DNA from 3 places in the Anaerobacillus sp. genome. Region 1 is predicted to be linked to each of the others. Evidence: a T-box and tRNA genes for the amino acid it is inferred to sense, from the RefSeq annotation. Region 1 holds a T-box; the other regions hold tRNA genes.
What was found. A T-box is a leader RNA that pairs with one kind of tRNA and senses whether it is charged. The one in region 1 lies ahead of argS (arginine--tRNA ligase), so its partner is inferred to be a tRNA-Arg.
Positions count from the first base shown of each region.

Region 2: it has a tRNA-Arg gene. The T-box ahead of argS (arginine--tRNA ligase) is inferred to sense a tRNA for this amino acid. The anticodon was not compared.
Region 3: it has a tRNA-Arg gene. The T-box ahead of argS (arginine--tRNA ligase) is inferred to sense a tRNA for this amino acid. The anticodon was not compared.

Region 1 is NZ_JBKBWN010000002.1:312,636-317,262, reverse strand. Features, by position in the region: gene ACK4M9_RS03650 (Type 1 glutamine amidotransferase-like domain-containing protein) at 1-396, opposite strand, end outside; gene argS (arginine--tRNA ligase) at 1,030-2,721, opposite strand; T-box leader at 2,898-3,104, opposite strand; gene ACK4M9_RS03640 (NERD domain-containing protein) at 3,765-4,627, opposite strand, start outside.
Region 2 is NZ_JBKBWN010000012.1:128,406-133,032, forward strand. Features, by position in the region: gene ACK4M9_RS16435 (radical SAM protein) at 1-344, opposite strand, end outside; gene ACK4M9_RS16440 (DUF6612 family protein) at 622-1,413, opposite strand; tRNA gene ACK4M9_RS16445 (tRNA-Leu) at 1,716-1,796, opposite strand; tRNA gene ACK4M9_RS16450 (tRNA-Lys) at 1,830-1,905, opposite strand; tRNA gene ACK4M9_RS16455 (tRNA-Thr) at 1,950-2,022, opposite strand; tRNA gene ACK4M9_RS16460 (tRNA-Val) at 2,102-2,177, opposite strand; tRNA gene ACK4M9_RS16465 (tRNA-Glu) at 2,318-2,392, opposite strand; tRNA gene ACK4M9_RS16470 (tRNA-Ser) at 2,411-2,501, opposite strand; tRNA gene ACK4M9_RS16475 (tRNA-Asn) at 2,512-2,586, opposite strand; tRNA gene ACK4M9_RS16480 (tRNA-Ile) at 2,600-2,676, opposite strand; tRNA gene ACK4M9_RS16485 (tRNA-Gly) at 2,907-2,980, opposite strand; tRNA gene ACK4M9_RS16490 (tRNA-Pro) at 2,995-3,071, opposite strand; tRNA gene ACK4M9_RS16495 (tRNA-Arg) at 3,153-3,229, opposite strand; tRNA gene ACK4M9_RS16500 (tRNA-Leu) at 3,408-3,493, opposite strand; tRNA gene ACK4M9_RS16505 (tRNA-Cys) at 3,519-3,593, opposite strand; tRNA gene ACK4M9_RS16510 (tRNA-Gly) at 3,633-3,707, opposite strand; tRNA gene ACK4M9_RS16515 (tRNA-Gln) at 3,715-3,789, opposite strand; tRNA gene ACK4M9_RS16520 (tRNA-His) at 3,814-3,889, opposite strand; tRNA gene ACK4M9_RS16525 (tRNA-Trp) at 3,904-3,977, opposite strand; tRNA gene ACK4M9_RS16530 (tRNA-Tyr) at 3,997-4,080, opposite strand; tRNA gene ACK4M9_RS16535 (tRNA-Asp) at 4,110-4,185, opposite strand; tRNA gene ACK4M9_RS16540 (tRNA-Ser) at 4,195-4,287, opposite strand; tRNA gene ACK4M9_RS16545 (tRNA-Met) at 4,309-4,385, opposite strand; tRNA gene ACK4M9_RS16550 (tRNA-Ala) at 4,418-4,493, opposite strand; rRNA gene rrf (5S ribosomal RNA) at 4,508-4,623, opposite strand.
Region 3 is NZ_JBKBWN010000005.1:281-4,907, forward strand. Features, by position in the region: tRNA gene ACK4M9_RS07950 (tRNA-Leu) at 94-174, opposite strand; tRNA gene ACK4M9_RS07955 (tRNA-Lys) at 208-283, opposite strand; tRNA gene ACK4M9_RS07960 (tRNA-Thr) at 305-377, opposite strand; tRNA gene ACK4M9_RS07965 (tRNA-Phe) at 384-459, opposite strand; tRNA gene ACK4M9_RS07970 (tRNA-Met) at 473-549, opposite strand; tRNA gene ACK4M9_RS07975 (tRNA-Gly) at 1,004-1,077, opposite strand; tRNA gene ACK4M9_RS07980 (tRNA-Arg) at 1,122-1,198, opposite strand; tRNA gene ACK4M9_RS07985 (tRNA-Gln) at 1,532-1,606, opposite strand; tRNA gene ACK4M9_RS07990 (tRNA-His) at 1,624-1,699, opposite strand; tRNA gene ACK4M9_RS07995 (tRNA-Tyr) at 1,760-1,843, opposite strand; tRNA gene ACK4M9_RS08000 (tRNA-Asp) at 1,876-1,951, opposite strand; tRNA gene ACK4M9_RS08005 (tRNA-Ser) at 1,964-2,056, opposite strand; tRNA gene ACK4M9_RS08010 (tRNA-Met) at 2,078-2,154, opposite strand; tRNA gene ACK4M9_RS08015 (tRNA-Ala) at 2,186-2,261, opposite strand; gene ACK4M9_RS08020 (alkaline phosphatase) at 2,712-4,421, shown strand.

The DNA.
Region 1 (4,627 bases):
TTCAAACCAACATATCGAACCTGCGCTTATTCCTGCTAAAACAATTCCTTGGTCCCAAGCTTTTCTTAGAATTCGATCTAAACCCCATTCTTTCCATAAAGCTAATAAATTTTTTGTGTTTCCACCACCAACGTAAATAATATCTTTCTCTAAAATGAAGGTTTCTAAATCTCTTGTCGGAGGTCTGAATAGAGATAAATGTGATGGCTGACAGCTTTGTTCGTTAAAAAAATTATAGAAATTTGTTATATAGTTTTCTGCATCTCCACTTGCAGTAGGGATAAAACATATTTTCGGGTTTGTTTTATTTGCTTGTTTTAATATATACGAGTCTAATAATGGGTTATCTGGCTCCATTGAAAAGCCGCCCCCACCAAGTGCAATGATTTGTCGCATCTTCTAATTCACTCCTCAAATGATATTGTATCTAGCTTTGGATATCTAGTAATGATGTTTAACTACTTTATCAGAAAAATAGAATGTCCTTGGCATACAGAAACCAGCCTGAGCCGACACGGACTGCTTCAATGTGCCCTTTAGACTGGTGTACCCAGCGTGACGGGAACATTAAACGCCTCAACCTTCCCTTTAGCCAGGTATAACCCAGCGTGACGAGAACATTGAACGCCTCAACGTTCCCTTTAGATAGGTGGAACCAGCGTGACGGGAACATTGAACACCTCAACGTTCCCTTTAGCCAGGCATAACCAGCGTGACGGGAACATTGAACGCCTCATCGTTCCCTTTAGAAAGGTGTAACCGGCATGACGGGCACATTGAACGCCTCATCGTTCCCTTTAGAAAGGTATATTCAACGTGACGGGAACATTGAACGCCTCATCGTTCCCTTTAGAAAGGTATATTCAACGTGACGGGCACATTGAACGCCTCATCGTTCCCTTTAGAAAGGTATAACCTGCGTGACGGGAACGTTGGACAACTCAACGTTGCCTTTAGAAAGGTGTATTCAATCTGACAGGCACGTTGAACACCTTTATGTGTTTTTTGATTAATAAAACGTCAAGCTCATTACATTTCCTCTGGTGCTTTTAAACCTAACAATCTTAAACCTTCCTTCAGAACTAAAGTAACCGCTTTGACCAAGGCTAATCTACTATCTTGTTCCCCATAATTTGTTAAAATTTTGACACGGCCATAGTATTTATTAAACTCTTGGGAAAGCTCGATTAAATACTTGGCAATTTGTGATGGTTCATAGAGATTAAAGCTTTTTTCAATCACATTTGGAAATTCAATGAGTAATTTTACAACTAGCCAACTCTGATCGTCATTTAAACCGGTTAACTCCAGATTTTCCAAAGAGTAATTCCCTTTTCTTAAAATCGAGCAAGCTCTCGCATGTGTGTATTGGACGTAAGGACCAGTAGTCCCTTCAAATTTTAACATTTCCTCAAGGGAGAACTCGACACTGTTTTGACGTTCATTTTTTAAATCATGGAAAATGATTGCCCCTACGCCGACCATCTTGGCAATTTCGTCCTTGTTTATGATCGCTGCATTTTTCGTCTCGATATTTTTCTTTGCTAACTCAATGGCTTCTTTGATAACCTCTTCTAAAAGAACAATTTTCCCCTTTCTTGTCGACATCTTTTTTCCATCCTTCAAAATGAACCCAAAAGGAATATGGACTAACCCTTTTGCCCAGTCGTAACCTAACTTTTCAAGAACTAAAAAGATTTGTTTGAAATGTAAACTTTGTTCCTGACCAACGACATAGAGAGTTTGATCAAAATGGTATGTTTCCTGTCTATACATCGCAGCAGTTAGATCTCTAGTTGCGTACAATGTAGCTCCATCTGATTTTTTAATTAAGCAAGGTGGTAAATCATGTTCAGTTAGGTCAACAATTTCTGCCCCGTCAGAACTCGTCAAAAGACCGCTGGTGGTTAAGCTTTCAATTGGTTTAGCCATCTTGTCATTATAAAATGCTTCCCCTTGGTAGGAATCGAAATGAACATCGAGTAACTCATAAATTTTTGAGAATTCTTTAAGCGATTCATCTCTAAACCATTTCCAAAGTCTTGTAGCTTCTTCGTCACCTTCTTCTAACTTTTTGAACCATAATCGTGCGTCGTCTTCTAAAGTTGGCTCATTTTCAGCCTCAATATGAAATTTCACATAAAGGTTTAACAGTTCCTTGATCGGGTCATCTTTAACAATTTCCTCATGGCCCCATAGCTTGTAAGCAACGATAAGCTTTCCAAATTGCGTGCCCCAGTCACCGAGATGATTTACTCTAATAGCAGTAAACCCACATTTTTCAGCAATGTTAGCTAGTGAGTTCCCGATAACGGTTGATCTTAGGTGGCCCATTGAAAAAGGTTTTGCAATATTTGGTGAAGAAAAATCAATGACAATGTTCTTTCCGGTTCCGATTTCAAGTGAACCGTAGTTTGTTTGCTGCTGCACGATCGTCGCGAGGATTTCTTTGCTTACCATTGTTTTATTAAGAAAACAGTTTACATACGGTCCATCAGCAACAACCTTCTCAAATAGAGGACTCTCAATTTTACTGGCTAATTCTTTGGCAATCGTATTTGGTGAGTTTCGTAATGTTTTTGCGAGAGAAAAACATGGGAATGCCATATCTCCCTGCTCATCATACTTCGGTTTTTCGATTAACTTCCCAACTGAATCTTGATTTAAAATGCCTTCTAAGTGTAAAGTTATTGCTTCAGCGTATTTCTTTACTAATTCCATCTCAATCACCTTTCTCTTTATAATTAAAAGTTGCTCTGTCTAGTGCCTAATGTTGTGTTTGTTGAATTGAATTAAGAACTTTACTGTTCAGTGCCTAATGCTGTTATTGGAATTTAATGTAGCTAGCTGTGTCTTTTTGGGGGATCATGCACAAATAAAAAAATCCCGTCTCCATTAATAGAGACGAGATTACCCGCGGTACCACTCTGATTGTTCATTAAGAACCTTCTTGCTAAATGATAACGGGTTTCCCCGACGACACCCTACTATTTTCAGGCTGCTTCTCAAAAGTGCGCTTCATTATGGACTGTCTATTAGGCTTCCACCACCCCTAACTCGCTTAAGACAAGTATCACAATTACTCTCTTTTTCATAGAATTTTGATATTTTTGATAGTATAAACAAATTTCATTGGAAAATCAATGACATTTTTGATTTTGCTTAGTATTCTGCTATTTGGTGGGGCTCGGTCTAACTATGGATTAAATATGTTGGTTAATTGGGAGCCTTAACGTTCCCTTTAGCTAGGTGTAATCAGCGTGACGGGCACGTTGAACGCCTTAACGTGCCCTTTAGCCAGGCGTAACCAGCATGACGGGAACGTTGAACAACTCAACGTGCCCATTAGCCAGTCGTTACCAGTGTGACGGGAACATTGAACGTCTCAACGTGCCCTTTAGCCGGGTGTAACCAGCGTGACGGGAACGTTGAATGCCTCAACGTGCCCTTTAGCCGGGTGTAACCAGCGTGACGGGAACATTGAACAACTCAACGTGCCCTTTAGCCTGGTGTAACAACGTAAAGGGAACATTGAACACCTTAACTTTCCCTTTAGCCAGGTGTAACTAGCGTGACGGGAACGTTGAATGCCTCAACGTGCCCTTTAGCCGAGCGTAATCAACGTGACGGGAACATTGAACGCCTTAACGTTCCCTTTAGGAAGGCGTAACCAACGTAAGGGAACATTGAACGCCTCAACGTGCCCTTTAGCCGGGTCTAACCAACGTAAGGGGAACATTGAACGCGCCTTTATGTCTAAACTATCAAACATAATTTGAAAACCTTCCAATACAAACTAACTTATAGTTCTTCTGTAAAATTCTTCTAATCGTTTTTTTAGACTCTATCACTTTACACCATTCCATCATAGCGCTCACAGTAACCTTTTTTTCTGGAAAGAGCAGATTAAATTCCTGGATACTGCGGATAACACTTTCTTCGATATGTTCTTCGTATCCACAATCATTACAAATTAAATTTCTTCTGTTTAGTATCGACATAAATGAACTACATTTTTGACAGACAACTCCTTTTTGCAACTGGTCGTAATGGTAATTAGGTAAACGGGTATAGGGGAGATCAGATGTATGACTAGTTTTTAAAAAGTGAGCCAGTTTATTGTGTTTATGCGTTAGATTTACGGATAGCTTGTTCAAATTATCTAAAAAGCGATTTAATTGTGATGGAAGTATAACCGGAAGGTCTTTAGAGGCTTCGTAGAGAGTAAATTGTGGGTTAACGAAAATGAGTTGCGATTGAATATTGAGGTTCAAGTTTTGTGGGGCTATCATTTGGCGAAGAAGCGTCTCAGAACGGCTTATTTGATGGATTGGGTTCTTAATTTCTTTTCCGTTCTCAGAAAACCACCCTCCGTTGCTGATGTAATAGACTCCATCGTAATTTTTCACTTCGAACAGAAAAATCGTGCCTTGGGCAATAACCAAGGTGTCAATTTGAAATACAGTATTGTTTTGCTCTAAGAGTAAATCTTGCAAAACTAAGCAGTTAGATGAAAGGTTCTCCAGCATCTTATCAAGCTTCAATTCCCCTTCAAAGCCTTTCTCTGCAAACAAGTAATTGAGCTTATCTTTTTCCGGTAATTGATACCTCGTGTTTAATATCCTAA
Region 2 (4,627 bases), on a different contig from region 1:
TCAGTCATTTTTCCACGCGGAAAATCTTCATAACAATATGTACAGCGAAAATTACACGCTTCGGTTGGGAGAAGAACTAAGTGTAAAGAATCCTTACGATTTAATGTTTGGTGTAAAAAAGTCGCTCGCTTTTTTTCATCAACGACTTCATCGACTAAAAAGCCTTGCTCAACTAGATCTCCAAGTAAAGGCGCTTCAGTTACAGTTTCGTTCCTTAATAAATGACATACTTCCTCTCCCTCTTTTTCATCAAATAGGGCAATTGCCCCCGTATAGCTGTTATATACAATTAGTTCATTAGTATCCGTATTAGTAATAACGTTAAAACGTGATGGTTTATACATGTTATCAACAGTCCCTTCAAGTAACACAATACTTGATTATAAAAAAACTAAATAGCAAATTCAGTGACCAACCTCACACCTTTATAAAAATCTTTGTTAATTTATGAACAATAGAAATATCTATATGCTTGCCGTCTTAACCCATAATGGATATGTCAGCAGATTTTCATCCTTTCTACAGCTACCTCATTCCTGTATAGATGGCTCCCTTATAAACGACTTGAAGAAAGTCACACAGAAAAAGACATCTACTAGATTAGTAGATGTCCTCATAAAATTAATTCAACACTTCTTCAGGAAGTTTTATCTCGCCAACTTCATTATAACCGTGAATCGTTGCTTTCATTGATTGGATTGTATGAACCGTTTCACCTTCCATAGCCAAATTCATATCAAGCGACATATTCAGCTTTGTTTGGTAAAGAGTTGTTTTATCGATAAAAATCTCATATTCTATTTTATTTAGTTCGAGCTCAGAGAAAAATTCTAACATTCCTCCTAGTTCACCGCCAGCTCCACCAAAGAATTCAGCAAGTTCCATGAACTTTGACCCTTCCCCAACAAGCTTTAACACATACTCATTTCCACTCTCAGACAATTTAATATCTTCAACAAAATTACGCAGCATTAATAATTGTTGATCAGGACTTAACTGCATTTCAGATAGACTACCCATTTCTTCCACCATATCCATTGGTAGTTCCATCCATTCATTCATCATTGGCTCAAACATATACATTTGATCACCAACTAAATACATTTCAGTTTCATACGTTCCCATAAACTCCATGTCACTTTCTAAAGAAAGCTTTTGATAAAACGCCATCGGGTCTAATGTCATATCTGATTCAATTTTCATAATCATGTTAATTGTTTCAGTATCATTGATGGTCATTGTTTGATCACTTTCCATAGTCATTGAGTAGCTATCCAACTTTTCCATTGCCACTAATGATTGCTTCAGTACATCCTCAGCATCAGTTAAATTTGTAGCTACCTCGTCACTACAAGCTGACAATAAGAAAAGAAAAACCAAGGCTACTCCTACTACTTTTAAACTTTTAATCATTATAAACCTCCAAAATTTTTTTGACTTCAAATTTATATACGCCACTCATTACAAAAAGTTTCAAACTTTAGGAATTTTTTACTGTTAAAAATTGAATCCTAGTCTCAGGACTGATACTGGGTAAAAATCCCGCTCTCAAGAAACTAGTAAGCATTAAACCAATTAAAATATTACCTTAATAACTAAAGTAATGCAAAGCACGCTTCTTGTTTAGAGATTTCTATACTCTTGAAGGTTTCAATTAATTGATAAACTTTATTTAATAAAAAAGCTTCCTTTAAATTAAGGAAGCTTTTTTATAGTGCGGGTGAAGGGACTCGAACCCCCACGTCAATGACACTAGATCCTAAGTCTAGCGCGTCTGCCAATTCCGCCACACCCGCATATGAAAAGTTACTTTGCAATGCAAAAAACTTTGGTGAGCCATGAAGGATTCGAACCTTCGACCCTCTGATTAAAAGTCAGATGCTCTACCAACTGAGCTAATGGCTCCTAAAATAAAAAAATGTACTGAAGTACAATTAACAAACAAAGAGTGCCGGCCAGAGGACTTGAACCCCCAACCTACTGATTACAAGTCAGTTGCTCTACCAATTGAGCTAGGCCGGCAGATTATAAATTTCCAATAAGCTAGTACACATGAACTCTTAGGTAAAGAGTACCTACGATGCTGCTAAGAAGTTAATAATGGTGGAGGATGACGGGTTCGAACCGCCGACCCCCTGCTTGTAAGGCAGGTGCTCTCCCAGCTGAGCTAATCCTCCGAAGTATTGATGAAGCTTATTCTAGGTAGACCCTGTTTCCTCATCTTCTAGTAACACTATGAAGCATAAGCGTCGAAACAACTCGACGTTAATTCAAGGAATATCTTGTTTTTTTCTACAAATAAACCTATTAAAATACTTGGTGACCCGTACGGGATTCGAACCCGTGTTACCGCCGTGAAAGGGCGGTGTCTTAACCGCTTGACCAACGGGCCATTTATTTATGTTGCAACTGGCGGAGAAGGAGGGATTTGAACCCTCGCGCCGCTCACACGACCTACACCCTTAGCAGGGGCGCCTCTTCAGCCTCTTGAGTACTTCCCCAATTAAAAAATGGCTCCACAGGTAGGACTCGAACCTACGACCGATCGGTTAACAGCCGATAGCTCTACCACTGAGCTACTGTGGAATATGAATTAGTATGGTGGGCCTAAGTGGACTCGAACCACCGACCTCACGCTTATCAGGCGTGCGCTCTAACCAGCTGAGCTATAGGCCCATACAATTAGTAAAATATTATTTTCCCTATAGTAGTCATTTCACATGCTCGTCGCATTACATATAACATGAATTAAGTCGTACTATTCGGTATTGTGCTCCTGCGCCACTTCGTTTGCTCGTCGCAATATCAACTAACTTAGTTTATATTGTGATATATAGTAGTGTGCTCCTGCGGTCCGTTGGTCCTCGTCGCAAACCAGCGATGATGACAATTCGGGGCAGTAGGTTTGGAGCGGGTGATGAGAATCGAACTCACAACATCAGCTTGGAAGGCTGAGGTTTTACCACTAAACTACACCCGCATCTTTAAAATAAATGGTCGGGAAGACAGGATTTGAACCTGCGACCCCCTGGTCCCAAACCAGGTGCTCTACCAAGCTGAGCCACTTCCCGAACAGTATTAACAGTTTGCTCCTGCGGTCCAGTAGGTCCTCGTCGCATTGCTGCTTAGAAGCTTACTCGACGTTGTAGCAATGGTGCGCCCTGAGAGATTCGAACTCCCGACCTTTTGATTCGTAGTCAAATACTCTATCCAGCTGAGCTAAGGGCGCATGTTGTGTTATCAATGAGGCTTTTCAAGACGCTTACGGACGATGTTTCGCTCTGTAGCATCCTTTTTCTTCCTCTATTCGCCAAGCTTCGATGCTTACTGCGTCGAAACAACTCGTAGCCTAATCGACGATGAAAATGCTCGTCGCTGAGCTAAGGGCGCATTTTATTATATTAAAGTACCGAGGGCCGGACTTGAACCGGCACGATAGTCACCTACCGCAGGATTTTAAGTCCTGTGTGTCTGCCAATTCCACCACCCCGGCATAACGAAAGACTTATATGAGCTCTTGGAGGCGGCACCCGGATTCGAACCGGGGGATAAGGGTTTTGCAGACCCGTGCCTTACCACTTGGCTATGCCGCCAAGCATTAAATGCTCAATATAATATTACTATATATTTATTGGAGCGGAAGACGAGATTCGAACTCGCGACCCCCACCTTGGCAAGGTGGTGTTCTACCACTGAACTACTTCCGCATTAAAATGGCTGGGCTATCTGGATTCGAACCAGAGAATGACGGAGTCAAAGTCCGTTGCCTTACCGCTTGGCTATAGCCCATTAATGTTTTTATTTTGAAAAAAATGGGGCGATCGAAGGGAATCGAACCCTCGAATGCCGGAGCCACAATCCGGTGCGTTCACCACTTCGCCACGACCGCCATATTTTTTTTATTGGCAGGGGCAGTAGGAATCGAACCCACACTGGAGGTTTTGGAGACCTCTGTTCTACCGTTAAACTATGCCCCTAAAGGCAGTAAATTATAAATGGTGGAGGGGGACGGATTCGAACCGCCGAACCCTAAGGAGCGGATTTACAGTCCGCCGCGTTTAGCCACTTCGCTACCCCTCCGGTTTATAAGAACATTTAATTAATTAAAATGGCGGACCCGACCGGGATCGAACCGGCGATCTCCTGCGTGACAGGCAGGCATGTTAACCGCTACACCACGGGTCCAGGTATATATGGAGGAGGAAGAGGGATTCGAACCCCCGCGCGGTTTAACCCGCCTGTCGGTTTTCAAGACCGATCCCTTCAGCCAGACTTGGGTATTCCTCCGTATCATATATGAAATTAAAATGGTAGCGGCGGAGGGAGTCGAACCCCCGACCTCACGGGTATGAACCGTACGCTCTAGCCAGCTGAGCCACGCCGCCATATTGAAAGATTATATTGCATTAAATTATAATGGTGGAGCCTAGCGGGATCGAACCGCTGACCTCCTGCGTGCAAGGCAGGCGCTCTCCCAGCTGAGCTAAGGCCCCAAATTAATTTAATAGTCTAGCAACGTCCTACTCTCACAGGGGGAAACCCCCAACTACCATCGGCGCTGAAGAGCTTAACGATCGTGTTCGGCATGGGAACGAGTGTGACCTCTTCGCTATCGTCACTAGGCTAT
Region 3 (4,627 bases), on a different contig from region 1:
TAATTATATCACAATAATTTATCTTGTGCAACATCTTTTTTATAGATCTTTTTATATAAATCTTTACGTTATGAACTAAGATCGTGAATAAAATGCGGGTGAAGGGACTCGAACCCCCACGTCAATGACACTAGATCCTAAGTCTAGCGCGTCTGCCAATTCCGCCACACCCGCATACGGAAAGTTATTTTACATTCCAAATAACTTTGGTGAGCCATGAAGGATTCGAACCTTCGACCCTCTGATTAAAAGTCAGATGCTCTACCAACTGAGCTAATGGCTCTTATTATAAAAGAGTTAAGAGTGCCGGCCAGAGGACTTGAACCCCCAACCTACTGATTACAAGTCAGTTGCTCTACCAATTGAGCTAGGCCGGCAAAAGATGGTGGCTCGGGACGGAATCGAACCGCCGACACGAGGATTTTCAGTCCTCTGCTCTACCGACTGAGCTACCGAGCCATAACAGTTAGATTGGTTGCGGGGGCAGGATTTGAACCTGCGACCTTCGGGTTATGAGCCCGACGAGCTGCCAGACTGCTCCACCCCGCGATAATATAAAATAAGGTAATTTTATTCCTGATCCTAGTTAACGAAAAGACTGTTTCTTCCTCTACTAGCAATCCTCTGTTGATAATGCGTCGAAACAACTCGGAGCATACTCGTGATGCATTGCTCGTTGCTCCACCCCGCGATAATATAAAATAAAGATAATTTTATTCCTGACCCTAGTAACGAAAAGACTGTTTCTTCCTCTACTAGCATTCCTCTGTTGATAATGCGTCGAAACAACTCGGAGCATACTCGTGATGCATTGCTCGTTGCTCCACCCCGCGATAATATAAAATAAAGATAATTTTATTCCTGATCCTAGTAACGAAAAGACTGTTTCTTCCTCTACTAGCATTCCTCTGTTGATAATGCGTCGAAACAACTCGGAGCATACTCATGATGCATTGCTCGTTGCTCCATCCCGCGATAATTGCAAAAAAATTAATAATTGATTTGGAGCGGGTGATGAGAATCGAACTCACAACATCAGCTTGGAAGGCTGAGGTTTTACCACTAAACTACACCCGCATTGTTTAAAAACATAAACCTTAAATTAAAGGATTAAAAAAAATTGGTGCGCCCTGAGAGATTCGAACTCCCGACCTTTTGATTCGTAGTCAAATACTCTATCCAGCTGAGCTAAGGGCGCTAGTAATATCAAAGAGTTTAATCACGATGCTTTCGGACGATGTATCGCTTTGTAGCATCCTGTTTCTTCCTCTTCTCGTCATGCTTCGATGCGTATGCGTCGAAACAACTCGTAGCCTAACCAGCGATGTGTTGCTCGTCGCTGAGCTAAGGGCGCATGTAGTATATCAAAGAAGTTTAATCACGATGCTTTCGGACGATGTATCGCTTTGTAGCATCCTGTTTCTTCCTCTTCTCGTCATGCTTCAATGCGTATGCGTCGAAACAACTCGTAGCCTAACCAACGATGTGTTGCTCGTCGCTGAGCTAAGGGCGCAAAGTTACTTCAAGAAAATGGCTGGGCTATCTGGATTCGAACCAGAGAATGACGGAGTCAAAGTCCGTTGCCTTACCGCTTGGCTATAGCCCAATGTCTAAAAAATATTATGGGGCGAACGATGGGAATCGAACCCACGAATGCCGGAGCCACAATCCGGTGCGTTAACCACTTCGCCACGACCGCCATATTTTAAGAACAATTGTCTACCAATAAACTATGCCCATAAAAACAAAAAAATAAACATGGTGGAGGGGGACGGATTCGAACCGCCGAACCCTAAGGAGCGGATTTACAGTCCGCCGCGTTTAGCCACTTCGCTACCCCTCCGGAATATAAAATTATTTACATTTATATAGGAATGGCGGACCCGACCGGGATCGAACCGGCGATCTCCTGCGTGACAGGCAGGCATGTTAACCGCTACACCACGGGTCCAGTTATATTATATGGAGGAGGAAGAGGGATTCGAACCCCCGCGCGGTTTAACCCGCCTGTCGGTTTTCAAGACCGATCCCTTCAGCCAGACTTGGGTATTCCTCCGTATCATATAGGAAATTAAATTGGTAGCGGCGGAGGGATTCGAACCCCCGACCTCACGGGTATGAACCGTACGCTCTAGCCAGCTGAGCCACGCCGCCAAATGAAGAATAATATTACTTAAAATTATTATGGTGGAGCCTAGCGGGATCGAACCGCTGACCTCCTGCGTGCAAGGCAGGCGCTCTCCCAGCTGAGCTAAGGCCCCTTATATGTTTAATGTTCTCTAGCTACCCTAACTTCTTTCGAAAGACATCTACTATCGCAAGCTGAACAATAAAGTTATCTTAGAATATCTTTACTTGGTTTTTCTTTCTGTTGATCAGCACCTTTCAGTAGCGGGTGGATATATAATTTAACATAAATACTTTTCTCTCGTCAACACCTTTTTTATTTCTTCTAAATTCCTACGCATTGGTTTAACTATATTAAAATAATTTATGTAGTAGCACACATTAAATAGAAACCAATAAAGAAGGATCTCCCTTCGTCCTCCCCACCCCTTATCTCCACTTAGTTTTCATAAGCATTTATGCAGAAAAAATGTTGCGAATTTAATAGACGAATTCATGTTTTCCAATATCTACTTAGGCGCAATTTGTCTATTAGGGCAACAATATTTTTATCAACAAATTTCAAACAGAAAGCAGAGGTTCTTATGAAAATTTATAAAGTATTTTATGTGTTTTTTTTATCGTTATTTTTTATTAGTGGATGTGGCCTTAATGCACAAGGAACTACTCCACATGTTGCTAGACCAATTCAACAAGTTACAGGTAATGCTGAAGCAAACCTTACTCAAGAGAATCAAAAGATACCACCACAACAAATTCATTTAATACCAGGTGGGCAAAAACACGAAGGGTTTGAGAACGAACCTATTCAGCAAGGAGATCTTTATGTTCCTTTGCGTGATAGCGAAAACATAGATCATAATCGCCCTTCACGTAGAATGACTAATCAACAAGGTGTTCAATTCCACGGACAAGCAAATGAAACGGTAAGATTATTAGAGAAAAGAATAGTCCCTCCAGGTAAGAAACCGAAAAACGTCATTGTTCTAATTGGGGACGGTCTGGGAATGGGACAAATGGAAGTCGCTCGATTATTTGAGCATGGCAAAGAGGGACGGTTGTTTATGCAAAGTTTACCGCATGTAGCGCTATCCCAAACGTATTCAGCTGACAATTTCGTCACCGACTCAGCGGCTGCAGGAACAGCACTAGCAACCGCAAAAAAAACAAATAATACAATGCTAGGAATTACTCCTGACGGAACTGAACTAGATAGTATTTTGGATGCATCTTTGCTTGCTGGAAAAAAAGTAGGCTTTGTCTCAACGAATACTGCTACAGACGCCACTCCTGCTGCCTTTTACGCTAGCGTTCGAACTCGGGCTGGTCAAGACGAAATTGCTCGTCAATTATTTGCAAAAGATATTGATGTAATCCTAGGAGGCGGGAAAGAATTCTTTACTCCCGAAAGGCAAAACGGCGTCAATTTAATTGAAAAGTTCCAAGATAAAGGTTATACGTATGTAACCGATAGAAATGAATTAAATGCTGCAACAGGAGAAAAGTTATTAGGCTTGTTCAATGACTCGTTTATGAACTATAAGATCGACAGAGACGAATTAAATAGTAAAGAACCAACACTTACAGAAATGACAGAAAAGACACTAGAATTTTTAAATAGAGGAACTAAAGGTAATAAAGGATTTTTTGCGATGATTGAAGGGGCTAGAATTGATCACGCGGCGCATGCTGCTGACTTTGCTAGTATCTGGCAAGAAACGATTGAATTTGATAATGCTGTAGAATATGCCGTTAATTGGGCTAAAAAAGATGGTAATACGCTAGTTGTTGCACTTTCTGATCATGAAACAATGGGTATTGCAGCCGCTGAACCAATGAATATTAATAAACTAAAAGGGATACCTGTTACACCTGAATATATGGTTAATGAGTTAGTATTTGATAATGGTGCTAATCGATTCACTACAGAGAGTATAAAAGGTATATTTAGCAAGTATGCTGACATTCAACTAACCGATTCGCAAGTTGAGCAATTTAATCAACGTATTTTAGATAACCAAGGAAGAAGAGTCCCAACTTTTAGAATAGGCTGGGAAATTGGAACAATTATCGCAGACCACTATCAAGGTGGTGCGATGAATTCTAAAATTCGTTCATTGAGTGGTACAGGTGGTCATTCCGGAAACATGGTACCAATTTTCGCTTACGGTGTTGGGGCTGAAGTATTTAACGGTGTTTTTGATAATACAGAAGTTCCAAAAGTAATTGCTCAATTAACAGGAGTAAATTTAGAAGACACAGCGCCAAAAGGAAAACCGAGAAAAACAAGGTAACATTAATCCGCAAAAACAATTCGCTTTTGCAAATAGGCATAGAGTACGTTTCTATGCCTTTTGGAGAAGCGTAAAAATTTCCCTTTTTCTATCTCCCTAAAATATAGTTCTTCACTCAAAAATACCCTACTTAAATTTCACCTACAAAAAAAGGTGACGATTTAAACTTGAGCCTTCTTAATTGACTTTTGAAGCTTTTGTAGCTT